3 regions of the Mesorhizobium sp. M5C.F.Cr.IN.023.01.1.1 genome follow, and region 2 is predicted to be linked to each of the others. Evidence: predicted binding sites of a transcription regulator. Region 2 holds the regulator's gene; each other region holds the start of a gene.
The links. Region 2 encodes PhoB, which activates phosphate uptake and scavenging genes when phosphate is short. Its sites were predicted from a motif close to TGTCATNNANCTGTCAT; they were not measured.
Positions count from the first base shown of each region.

Region 1 (4,211 bases), on a different contig from region 2:
TGCCATCGGCGACAACCGCCGACAACAGCGATTCGATCGCGCCGAGCAGCGCAAAGGCTATGGCGTCCGGCAGGACGTCGATCGCCCTATCGAAGCTGATTGGCGGAAAGGCCGGCATTTGCAGGCTGCGCGGGATGCCGCCGAAGCGTGTACCGATCGTTTCGGCGGGCAGGGAAAACAGCGCTACGACGAGCGAAGCCAGACCTATGGCGATCAGCATGGCGGGCCATTTCGGCCGCCACCGCTTCATCAGGGCAATGGCGACGATAGTCAGTACGGCGACGAAGGTGGCGGCGACATTGATCGTGCCGGCCGCCTCGCCGATAGCCATCAGCTTCGGCACCAGCGGTCCAGGCTCTTTGCCGGCGAGCTTCAGCCCGAACAGCTCGACGATCTGGCCGGAAAAGATAATGATGGCGATGCCGGCGGTGAAGCCGACGGTCACCGGATAGGGAATGAACTTGATGTAGGTGCCAAGCCTGAGATAGCCGATGGCGAGCAGGAAGATGCCGGCCATCATCGTCGCCAGCAGCAACCCGTCGACACCGACCCGCGCCACCGTTGCCGCCACCAGCACGATGAAGGCGCCGGCCGGCCCGCCGATCTGGAAGCGGCTGCCGCCGAGCGCCGAGACGAGGAAGCCGCCGATGATGGAGGTGTAGAGCCCGCGCTCCGGCGTCACGCCCGACGCGATCGCGATCGCCATCGACAGCGGCAGCGCGACGATGGCCACGGTCAGTCCGGCGATGGCATCGGCCTTGAAATGCTCTGATGTGTAGCCCTCGCGCAGCACCGTCACCAGTTTCGGCGTGAACAGTTCGGAAAATGTTGGCCGCGCCGGTTGATGAATTGCCCGCCGATCCATGGACTGCCTTCCGCTCCTGATGCAGGTTGCTCAAAGTGGGGCAACGACATGCATAAAAACCAAGGCGGCGAGATCGTCGGCAGGACTGTCGGCGGTCGCCGTCGCGACTTTTATCGACTCAGCCTGGCGGGTTCTTCGGCACGATCGGCTTGAGGCGCACGCCCCTGCCGCCGCGCTCGCTGGCCTGGTTCTCGCCGATCAGTTCCACGCCGGCCTCATCGAGGGCCTGGATGACCTTCATCAGCGTGTCGACTACGCCCCTGACGACGCCGTCGCTCGCTTCCATGCGCTGGATGGTTGGAAGCGAAACCCCGGCGCGCTCGGCGAGCGTCTTCTGATCGATGCCGGCCAGCGCCCTTGCGGCGCGCATCTGCGCGGCAGTGATCATCGGCTAAAAACCCCCGTCTGAGTCTCCAGCCCATGTATAATATCATCATTGTGATGGTTCAAGCATCACGATGCACATGTCAGACATGCGCGCCATACCATTTTGCGTCCTGCAGAGCCTGCGCGCCAGCTAGGACAGCAGGCCCCAGCCGCTGCAACTTCGAGGAAAATTAGCGCAGCGTCGTTCTGAACGGCCGTTTCAGGCGCCGTCGGGCCGCCCGCGCCATCGCTGTAACGCCCATGCGGCCAGCCAGCACAGCATCGCCCAGGCGAAGCCGGCGCACCACCCGGCCAGCACGTCGGATGGCCAATGAACGCCGAGATAGACGCGGCTGATGCCGACCAGCAGGGTCGTCAGCACCGCCAGTGCCAGCACATAGATCTTGGTCGTTCGCCCAGGCAGGAAGCGCGACGCCATGCTGCCCAGCGTCAAATATGTCACCGCCGACAGCATCGCGTGGCCGCTCGGAAACGAAAGCGATGCCACGTCGGCGAGATGCGAGACCAGATCGGGGCGCGGCCGGTCGATTCCGAGCTTCAGCGTACTCGACAGGGCCTGCCCGCCCGCCACCGCGACGAGGACGAGAAACGCCGGTCCCGGCCTGTGGATCAGCAGCAGATAGACGATCACGGCGGCCGTGATCAGCACGAGCACGCTGGCGCTGCCGAGGCTGGTGATGTCGCGCATCGCCCCTTCCAGCCATAGCGGTCCGATCGGATTGTCGGGCTGGCCCGCTTCACGGAAGGCGAGCAGGATTTCCGTATCGAAGGCGTGCGGCGTGGTGTCTCGCGCCACCTCCATCAGTTCCTCGAATCCCCAAAGTCCGCCGGCGAGGACCAGTCCGGCCAGCAGCACCGGGAATTCGAGCCAGTTGAACAGCTTGCTTGCGGTATTCTTCATCGGCCCTCGCAGTTACGGCCTTTGCAGATAGGGACCGAGCGTGATCAGCGCCACCGCTGCGACGGCGAGCACGATGCCAGTGCCCTGCAACGCATTGACGCGCTCGCCGAAGAACACCAGTGCCACCACGTTCACCGATACCAGCTGGATCACCGCCGACAGGCTGAACGACACCGACATGCCGAATTCACGGATCAGCCTCAGCATGATCAGATTGCCCGCCGAATAGAGCGCCAGCGTCAGAACGATCTTGCCGAGGCTCGGCGCCAGTCCCCATTGCTTGGCCGCCGTCGCCGCCAGCAGGAAGATCACCGTCGAAATGCCGAGCTGCCCCAGTCCCCAGAAACTCACTTTTTTCCCTCTCGACGCGGTCCTTCCACGCTTGCCGCAGATGTTGTTTCCGAAGCTCGGGTCGCGGTCAAGCGAGGCTGATCATGGACACGAAATCGGGGCTGGAAATTGGCCGGCAATGTCATCAAACTGTGATCTGCCGGCGATACGCGGTCAGTCAAGCAGCACGCTCAAGCCATCCCAAAGAAAGCCAGAGGGCAAGCCCATGACAGAACATCGCTCCCCAAACGCCCATTTCCGCACCAGCCTGCTCGAGGAAAACGGTGGGCCGGGAGCCAATCCCACCGACAACCAGACGATGGGCGAGATCATCGCCGCGCGGTTCTCGCGCCGTGGTTTCCTGCAGGGATCGCTCGCGGCAACCGCCATCGCCGCCACCGTCAGCCCGCTGGCGCTGATCCTCGCCGACGATGCCCGCGCCGCCGGCGGCTCGGCCTTCAGCTTCGACGAGGTCGAGGCAGGCGTGGACGACAAGCATCATGTCGCCGCCGGCTATGACGCCGACGTGCTGTTGCGCTGGGGCGATCCGCTGTTTGCCGATTCGCCGGAATTCGATCCAACAAAACAGTCGGGGCAGGCCCAGGAAAGACAGTTCGGCTACAACAACGACTATGTCGGCTATATCCCGATCGACGGCTCGGCCGAGCATGGTCTGCTGGTGGTCAACCACGAATACACCAATCCGCATCTGATGTTCCCGGGCCTCGTCACCATCGTCGAGGGCGAGGCCAAGCAAGCGCCGCTGAGCAAGGAACAGGTCGATATCGAGATGGCCGCGCATGGCGGCACCATCGTCGAGATCCGCAAGGTATCAGGCAAATGGCAGGTGGTGCGCGACGGCAAGCTCAACCGCCGCATCACCTCGAATACCGAGATGGCACTGTCCGGCCCCGTCGCCGGCCACGACCGCGTCAAGACAAGTGCCGATCCGACCGGCACAAAGGTCTTCGGCACCGTCAACAACTGTGCCGGCGGCGTCACGCCCTGGGGCACCTACGTCATGGCCGAGGAAAACATACACGGCTATTTCTCGGGCGAGCTGCCAGAAGGCCACAAGGAGGCCGCCAACTACAAGCGCCTGGGGATTCCCGAAGGCGCCTATGAATGGGGTGCGCATTACGACCGCTTCGACATCGGCAAGGAGCCGAACGAGCCTAATCGCTTCGGCTGGATCGTTGAGGTCGACGTCAACGATCCGACCTCGGTGCCACGGAAGCGCACTGCCATGGGCCGCTTCAAGCATGAGGGTGCTGAATCGATCGTCGCCAAGGATGGCCGTGTCGTCTTCTATCTCGGCGACGACGAGCGCTTCGACTATGTCTATAAATTCGTCACGGCCGACAAGTTCAACGCCGAGGACCGCGCCGCCAACATGAATCTTCTCGACGACGGCACGCTCTACGTCGCCAAATTCGCCGAGGACGGGTCGATCGAATGGCTGCCCATCGTCTTCGGCCAGGGGCCGCTGACGGCGGAGAACGGCTTTGCCAGCCAAGCCGACGTGCTCATCGAGACGCGCCGTGCCGCCGACCTGCTCGGCGCCACCAAGATGGACCGCCCCGAGGACATCCAGCCCAATCCGACGACCGGCAAGGTCTACGTCATGCTGACCAACAATTCGAAGCGCAAAACGGACCAGGTCGACGCCGCCAATCCGCGCGCCGAAAACGCCTTCGGCCACATTATCGAGATCGTCGAGGACGGTGG
Region 1 is NZ_RZSU01000007.1:84,839-89,049, reverse strand. It holds gene EOA78_RS05150 (SulP family inorganic anion transporter) at 1-865, opposite strand, end outside; gene EOA78_RS05145 (helix-turn-helix transcriptional regulator) at 984-1,253, opposite strand; gene EOA78_RS05140 (phosphatase PAP2 family protein) at 1,452-2,153, opposite strand; gene EOA78_RS05135 (hypothetical protein) at 2,166-2,504, opposite strand; gene EOA78_RS05130 (PhoX family phosphatase) at 2,710-4,211, shown strand, end outside.
Region 1: a site for PhoB is predicted at 2,624-2,640, ahead of EOA78_RS05130 (PhoX family phosphatase). Genes of this name have one in related genera too.

Region 2 (4,211 bases):
AACTCGATCTTCTTCTTCACCGGCGCAAGCCGCGAGCCGGAACTGGCCGGTGTCTGGGGCGCGGTCGTCGGATCGTTCCTGACCATGATCGTTACGCTCGCCATCGCCTTCCCGATCGGCGTTTCGGCGGCGATCTATCTTGAGGAATTTGCCCCCAAGAACCGACTGACGACGATCATCGAAGTGAATATCAACAATCTGGCGGCGGTGCCTTCGATCGTCTTCGGTCTGCTTGGACTTGCCGTATTCCTGAATTTCTTCGGCATGCCGCGCTCAGCCCCGGTGGTCGGCGGCATGGTGCTGGCGCTGATGACCCTGCCGATCATCATTATCGCCTCGCGCGCTTCGCTGCGCGCCGTGCCGCCGTCGATCCGAGAGGCGGCGCTCGGCATCGGAGCGTCCAAGGTCCAGACCGTATTCCATCACGTCCTGCCGCTGGCGATGCCGGGTATCATGACCGGCACCATTCTCGGGATGGCGCATGCGCTGGGCGAAACCGCGCCGTTGCTGATGATCGGCATGGTCGCCTTCATCGTCGACATTCCCGGCGGCTTCACCGATCCCGCGACGATCCTGCCGGTGCAGATATTCATGTGGGCGGATTTCCCGGAAGCTGGATTCCAGCAGAAGACTTCGGCGGCGATTTTGATTTTGCTGCTGTTTTTGGTCATCATGAACGCCATTGCGGTGATACTGCGCAGGCGCTTCGAGCGGCGCTGGTAAGGGGTAGAGGATATGAACATCATGACGGAAGCCGGCGTCGAACAGAAACTGAGCAGCGCAACCAATGCCCCTTCGATCAAGATGAAGGGCGACAAGGTCTCTGTTCATTACGGCGAGAAGCGAGCTCTGTTCGACGTGGATCTCGATGTCCGCGAGAACCAGGTGACGGCGTTGATCGGCCCATCGGGCTGTGGCAAGTCGACCTTCCTGCGTTGCCTGAACCGAATGAACGACACGATCGATATCGCGCGGGTGAGCGGCAAGATAACGCTCGACGGCGAGGATGTTTACGACCCGAAAATCGATGTCGTCGAGCTACGAGCTCGCGTCGGCATGGTTTTCCAGAAACCGAACCCGTTTCCGAAGTCAATCTATGAAAACGTCGCCTACGGTCCGCGCATTCACGGCCTGGCCAGGAGCAAGTCCGAGTTGGACGGCATCGTCGAATCGAGCCTGAAGAAGGCCGGTCTGTTCAACGAGGTCAAGGATCGCCTGCTCGAGTCGGGCACCGGTCTCTCCGGCGGACAGCAGCAGCGCCTGTGCATCGCGCGCGCCATCGCCGTGTCGCCGGAAGTGATTCTGATGGACGAGCCCTGTTCGGCTCTCGATCCGATCGCCACGGCCCGCGTCGAGGAACTGATCGACGAACTGCGCCAGAACTACACTATCGTCATCGTCACCCACTCGATGCAGCAGGCAGCGCGCGTGTCGCAACGCACGGCGATGTTCCATCTCGGCTACCTGGTCGAGGAGGGCGCAACCGACAAGATGTTCACCAATCCCGACGACAAGCGCACCCAGGACTACATCACCGGCCGGTTCGGCTGAGCGGTCCGGCGAATTTCGAACACGAGGACAGGATCATGGGTGAACACACCGTCGCATCTTTCGACGAGGAACTGGAGCACATCGACAGGCTGATCCGCGACATGGACGAGCTCGCCGCCGCGATGGTCGCAGCCTCGATCCGCGCGTTGCTTGCGTCAGACAATGCGATGGCGCAGCGTGTTGTCTCGGACGACGCCATCATGGATGCGCGGCAGCGCGAACTCGACGATAGCGCGATCACCCTGATCGCCAAGCGGCAGCCGATGGCACAAGATCTGCGCGCCGTGGTTGGCGCAATCCGCATGGCCGGCGATCTCGAGCGCATCGGCGACCTGGCCAAGAACATAGCCAAGCGGGTCAGCGCAGTCGGGCAGAGCGCCACGCCGCGTAATCTGTCGCACGGCATCGACGCGATGGCGGATCTCGTTCTCGAGCAGCTCCGCGGCGTGGTCGAGCACTATGTGTCGCGCAATGCCGGCGCGTTGAAAGAACTGCGCGCCGACGACCAGAAGATCGACGTGAAATACACGGCGGTTTTTCGCGAACTCCTGACCTACATGATGGAGGATCCGCGCAACATCACCGCCTGCACGCATCTGCTGTTCTGCGCCAAGAATCTCGAGCGTATCGGCGATCATGTCACCAACATCGCCGAAAACGCCTACTTTGTCGTGACCGGGCAGCAATTGCCGGCGGATCGCCCGAAGCTCGACGAAACGACGATGTCGGCGCCGGCGACATGACAGGAGTGACCGGCCGATGATCGCGCCGCGCATCATGGTGGTGGAGGATGAAGAGCCGCTGGGCGTCCTCCTCCGCTACAATCTGGAATCCGAAGGCTATCAGGTCGAGGTTGTGACGCGCGGCGACGAGGCCGAAATCCGGCTGCAGGAAAACGTGCCCGATCTGCTGGTGCTCGACTGGATGGTGCCGGCGGTTTCGGGCATCGAGCTTTGCCGGCGCCTTCGGGTGCGTCCCGAAACCGAGCGGCTGCCGATCATCATGCTGACCGCGCGCGGCGAGGAGAGCGACCGGGTGCGCGGCCTTTCCACCGGAGCCGACGACTATCTGGTCAAGCCGTTCTCGACACCGGAATTCATGGCCAGGGTCAAGGCGCTGCTGCGCCGCGCCAAGCCGGAAGTACTGTCCAGCGTGCTGAAGGTCGGCGACATCATGCTCGATCGCGAATCGCACAGGGTCTATCGCAAGAAGAGCGAGATCCGGCTCGGGCCGACCGAATTCCGGCTGCTCGAATTCATGATGCGGCACCCGGGTCGAGTCTTCTCGCGCAGCCAGTTGCTCGACAATGTCTGGGGCGAGACGATCTACATCGACGAGCGCACGGTGGACGTCCATGTCGGCCGGTTGCGCAAGGCGGTCAACAATGGTCGCATGCCCGATGTCATCCGCACCATCCGCGGCGCGGGCTATGCGATCAGGGAAGACTAGGGATGTGCTGATATTCAGGTGATGCCGACCTGCGAACGGCGGCTTCCTGCGCTTTCCGGTGCTCGCGTACCCAAAAGTGCGCTCCGCTCCGGTTCTCGGAACCCACCATTCTCGACTCGGCCTGACCTGAATCTCAACACACCCCAAGTCGCGATCCGGGGATCCCTGCCTTCGAATTCAAGCCACGTTCTTTCCGACCGAGCCGGCTCGTGCCTGGATGCTCGGCGCGAAGATCTCCTGGTCGACGAAGCTCAGCGCCCGCATGGCGCAGCCTTCTCGGATCAGCGGCAGTTCGTTCGGCTCGGTGTCGAAGGAAATCGAACCCGAATGCTGGCCGCCGGCGGTCTGGGCGATGGCCTCGCGCAGGGCCGGCTCGATCAGGTCGAAGGCGGCAGCGCTGGCACCGACCATTGCGACCGGGGCCGGATCGATCAGCGCGAACAGGCTGCCGAGCCCGAAGCCGAGCGCTTCGCCGGCCTTGCGGTAGGCTTCGCGCTCCGGTCCGTCCGTCTCGCGCGCCCGGGCCGCCAGTGCCCGCATCTCGGCGTCGCTGACATCGGCGACCGGCTCGGCGTTCTCGCTCAATTGCCTTGCGTTGCGCCAGATAGCGTAGTTGCCGGCATAAGCCTCGACGCAACCGCGCCGCCCGCAGCGGCAAAGCGCGCCGCCCGGCCGATGAATCATGTGGCCGAATTCGCCGCCTGAGGAATGGGTGCCGGTGAACAGCTCGCCCTTCAGCACCAGCCCCATACCGATGCCATGCGAGAGCAGGATGGCGATGAAATCGTCGCGGTAGCGATCCGGGTCGCGCCAGCGCAGCGCCACGGCCATCATGTTGCAGTCGTTCTCCATGATGGCCGGGATGCCGAACTCGCGTTCCAGAATGTCGGCAAAGGCGATGTTCGTCTGCGGCGTGATCGGCGACCACAACATGGCGCGCGCATGGGAATCGGTAATACCCTGGATCGCCAGCGCGATGCGGGCGACGCTTTGGACGTCGAGGTCGGGGTCTTCGAGCCGGCGCCGGACGATGGCGACACATTCGTCGATCAGCTCGTCGCGCGACATGGTCAGCGTGTCCAGCCGGCGCTGTTCCTCGGCGACCACTTGTCCGGCATAGTCGATGACAGCGACCGACAGGAAATTCAGCGACAACACGACGGCCAATACCGTAGCGGCTTCCGGATTGAGGCTGAGGCCAACCTGCGGCC
Region 2 is NZ_RZSU01000008.1:99,813-104,023, forward strand. It holds gene pstA (phosphate ABC transporter permease PstA) at 1-723, shown strand, start outside; gene pstB (phosphate ABC transporter ATP-binding protein PstB) at 736-1,551, shown strand; gene phoU (phosphate signaling complex protein PhoU) at 1,587-2,294, shown strand; gene phoB (phosphate regulon transcriptional regulator PhoB) at 2,311-3,000, shown strand; gene EOA78_RS05835 (ROK family protein) at 3,178-4,211, opposite strand, start outside.

Region 3 (4,211 bases), on a different contig from region 2:
CCATCCGTCTGAAACTTTTGCCCGCCGCTTTTAGCCGAGTTTTGCTGGCATTGCACCTAGTGTGGTGGATTTGAAGTTCCTGTCATTGATGGCATTCGCGGCAAGGAACTTCAAATCCAAAACCACACTAGAATTCGTCAATTAACTCGTGCGGCTTTTGAATCCGAAATTCGCTCGCCGCGCTGCTCCAACGTGATGCGAATTTCGGATTCGCCGCACGAGCATCACGCCTTGGCGATGTGCTTTTTCCAGTACCGGATCTGCTTCCTCACCTCCGACGGCGCGGTGCCGCCGAAGCTCGTGCGGCTCTTCACCGAACTCTGTACGGCAAGCACCGAAAACACGTCCGCCGTGATGCCGGGGTGAATGGACTGCAAGTTTTCCAGCGGCAGCCTGTCGAGCCTGATTTTCTTCTCCTCGGCCAGCGCCACCGCGCGGCCGGTGACGTGGTGCGCCTCGCGGAACGGCAGGCCGAGCGTGCGCACCAGCCAGTCGGCAAGGTCGGTCGCGGTCGAATAGCCTGACCCGGCGGCCTTCTTCATGGCGGCGGCGTTCACCGTCATGTCGCGCACCATGCCGGTCATCGCCGCCAGCATCAGATCGAGCGTCTCGGCGGCGTCGAACACGGATTCCTTGTCCTCCTGCATGTCCTTGCCGTAGGTCAGCGGCATGCCCTTCATCACCGTCAGCAGGCCGACCAGATGGCCGGTGACGCGACCGGTCTTGCCGCGCACCAGTTCGGCGGCGTCGGGGTTCTTCTTCTGCGGCATGATCGAGGAGCCGGTGGAGAATGAGTCCGACAGCCTGACGAAGCCGAATTGCGGCGTCGACCAGATGATGATCTCTTCGGCCAGGCGCGACAGATGCGTCGCGCAGATCGCCGCCAGCCCCAAGAATTCCAGTGCGAAATCGCGGTCCGAAACGCTGTCCAGCGAGTTGCGCATCGGTTCGCGGAAACCGAGCGCCTTGGCCGTCTGGTGCCGGTCGATCGGAAAGCTGGTGCCGGCAAGGGCGGCCGCACCGAGCGGGTTTTCGTCCATCCGCTCGATGGCGTCGCGAACACGCGACAGATCGCGCGAAAACATCTCGACATAAGCCATGCAGTGGTGGCCGAAGGTTACCGGCTGCGCCGCCTGCATGTGGGTAAAGCCCGGCATCACCGTCGCCGCATGCTCCTCGGCCCGTTCCAGGAACGCCGCGATCAGGCCCTTCAGCGCCTCGGCGATGCGAAAGCACTCGTCCTTGACCCACAGCCTGAGATCGACCGCCACCTGATCGTTGCGCGAACGAGCGGTGTGCAGGCGGCCGGCGGCCGCGCCGATCAGCTCGGCAAGGCGAGCTTCGACGTTCATGTGGATGTCTTCCAGCCTGGTCGAGAACTCGAACTTTCCGGCTTCGATCTCTGCCAGGATCGTGTTCAGCCCGTGAGCGATTTTTTCTTGATCGGCCGCCGAAATAATGCCCGTTTGCGCCAGCATCTCGCTATGGGCGATCGAGCCTCTTATATCCTGCGCATAGAGTTTGCGGTCGAACGAGATCGACGCGTTGATCGCTTCCATGATCGCGGCCGGACCCGAGGCAAACGTCCGCCCCACATCTGGTTGCTGGCCTTCTTGTCGCTCATCGCTATAACCCGTGCTCCGGAGCAGTTTTTAGAAAATGGCAGACGGCAATCGATTTTTCCCGGCCCCGCGCCTCATCCTCGCCGCTTTGGTGGCGGGCGTGCTTGCGGGCGCGGTCGCGGTATATGTCAGCGAGAGCGGTTCTGGCAACAACGCGCCCGCGCCAGTCGACGTTGGCGACAGCAAAAACGATGTCGCCTGCGCCGCCAAGGCCGACCGCGCCAAGACGGTCGCGGCGGCTGCCACCGGCCAGGTCGCAGCACTTTTGCCGGCCGATCCGCCGCAATCGCTGAAGGGCCTTGCCTTCAACGACCCTGGCGGCAAGCCGATGACGCTCGCCGACCATGCCGGCAAGACGTTGCTGCTCAATCTGTGGGCGACATGGTGCGCCCCCTGCCGCGCCGAAATGCCGGCGCTCGACGCGCTGCAAAAAGAAATGGGCAGCGACGCCTTCGAGGTCGTCGCGGTCAATCTCGATGTCGGCGACGACGCCAAGCCGAAGAAGTTCCTCGAGGAAACCGGCGTCGAGGCGCTCGGCTATTACCGTGATTCGACCATGGCGCTGTTCAACGATCTCAAGACGCGCGGCCTGGCGCTCGGCCTGCCGGTCACCATGCTGATCGACGGTGAAGGCTGCCTGATCGCTCACATGAACGGCCCGGCCGAGTGGTCGAGCCCCGATGCCAAGCGGCTGGTCGAGACGGCGCTCGGCAAGTCGGACTAATGCATGTCGCGCAAAAGTGCGCAGCGGTTTTGCGATGGCGACATGCATCAAAACAGAACCTAAAGCGCGTCGCATGAATCCATTCGAACGCGACGCGCTTTAGGCCCCGGCGATTGCCGGTCCTCGTCGCTTTTGTTCGGGTGGTAAGCCGGCTTGGTAATTGCTTTCCATCTACTCTCATATCGAAGCGTGCACCACTTTACGGGGAGATCAAGTTCATCGATCCGCAACAAAACCGTTGTCCAATTGTCATGGGGGGCACATATTGCCCTTTGCGAGAGTGCCCTTTCGCCAATGACAAAACGGGAGATGAAACATGAAGTTCTTCGGCTTCGCGGCCGGTGTCGCCGCCACCTTGACCCTGCTTTCCACCACGTCCGCTTTCGCCGTCACGCAGATCAGCTGGTGGCACGCCATGACCGGCGCCAACGCCGAAGTCGTCGACAAGATCTCCAAGGATTTCAACGCCAGCCAGAGCGACTATGAGCTGGTTCCGGTGTTCAAGGGCACCTATCCGGAAACGCTGAATGCCGGCATCGCTGCCTTCCGCGCTGGACAGGCGCCCGATATTCTCCAGGTGTTCGATGTCGGCACCGGCGTGATGATGGCGGCCGAGGGTGCGATCAAGCCGGTGGCCGAGGTGATGACCGGTGCCGGGATGACCTTCGACAAGAGCCAGTATCTGCCCGGCATCGTCGGCTATTATTCGAAGCCGGACGGCACCATGCTGTCCTTCCCCTACAACTCCTCCTCGCCGATCCTCTATTACAACAGGGACATCTTCCAGAAGGCTGGCCTCGATGCGAACAACCCGCCCAAGACCTGGAATGAGGTGTGGGAAGCTGCCAAGAAGATCAAGGCAAGCGGCGCCGCCTCATGCGGCTACACCTCGACCTGGCTGACCTGGATCCATCTCGAGAATTTTGCGGCGTGGAATGATGTATCGTGGGCCACCCAGCAGAACGGCCTGGCCGGCGGTGATGTCGAGCTCAAAATCAACGCGCCGATTTTCGTCAACCACTTCCAGGCGCTCGCGGACCTCGCCAAGAACGGCACCTTCAAATATGGCGGGCGCACCTCCGAAGCCAAGCAGATCTTCCTTGCCGGCGAATGCGGCATCTTCACCGAATCGTCGGGCGGTCTCGGCGATATCGTCAAGTCCGGCATGAACTATGGCATCGGCCAGCTTCCCTACGACACCGACGCCAAGGGCGCACCGCAGAACACCACGCCGGGCGGCGCCAGCCTGTGGGTCTTCGGCAACAAGTCGGACGAGCAATACAAGGGCGTCGCGACCTTCTTCGCCTATCTGTCCAAGACCGATGTGCAAGAATATCTGCACCAGAAGTCGGGATACTTGCCGGTGACGCTCGCCGCCTACGAAGCGACCAAGAAATCAGGCTTCTATGACAAGAACCCCGGCCGCGAGACGCCCATCCTGCAGATGACGGGCAAGGCGCCGACCGACAACTCGAAGGGCGTGCGCCTGCCGAATCTGCCGCAGGTGCGCGATATCCAGAACGAGGAGTTCGAGAAGATGCTGGCCGGCCAGCAAACCGCTCAACAGGCGCTCGACAATGCGGTCACGCGCGGCAACGCCGCGATCGAGGAAGCGCTAGAGAACTGACGAGATTATCTCGGTTGGTCGATTGGAATATCGCCCACGCGAGCTCGCGTGGGCGATTCCTGGATAGCGAGGGAAATCAGCCTGTCTCCACGCATCGTCTTTCCCAACAAGATCCTGCCCTACCTGCTGGTGGCGCCACAACTCGCCATAACACTGGTTTTCTTCTACTGGCCGGCCGGCCAGGCGCTTTATCAGTCGATGCTTAGGCAAGACCCGTTCGGGCTGAGGACCAAGTTCG
Region 3 is NZ_RZSU01000036.1:26,795-31,005, forward strand. It holds partial or broken gene argH (argininosuccinate lyase) at 225-1,624, opposite strand; gene EOA78_RS16430 (TlpA disulfide reductase family protein) at 1,660-2,346, shown strand; gene ugpB (sn-glycerol-3-phosphate ABC transporter substrate-binding protein UgpB) at 2,663-3,973, shown strand; gene ugpA (sn-glycerol-3-phosphate ABC transporter permease UgpA) at 4,055-4,211, shown strand, end outside.
Region 3: a site for PhoB is predicted at 2,583-2,599, ahead of ugpB (sn-glycerol-3-phosphate ABC transporter substrate-binding protein UgpB). Genes of this name have one in related genera too.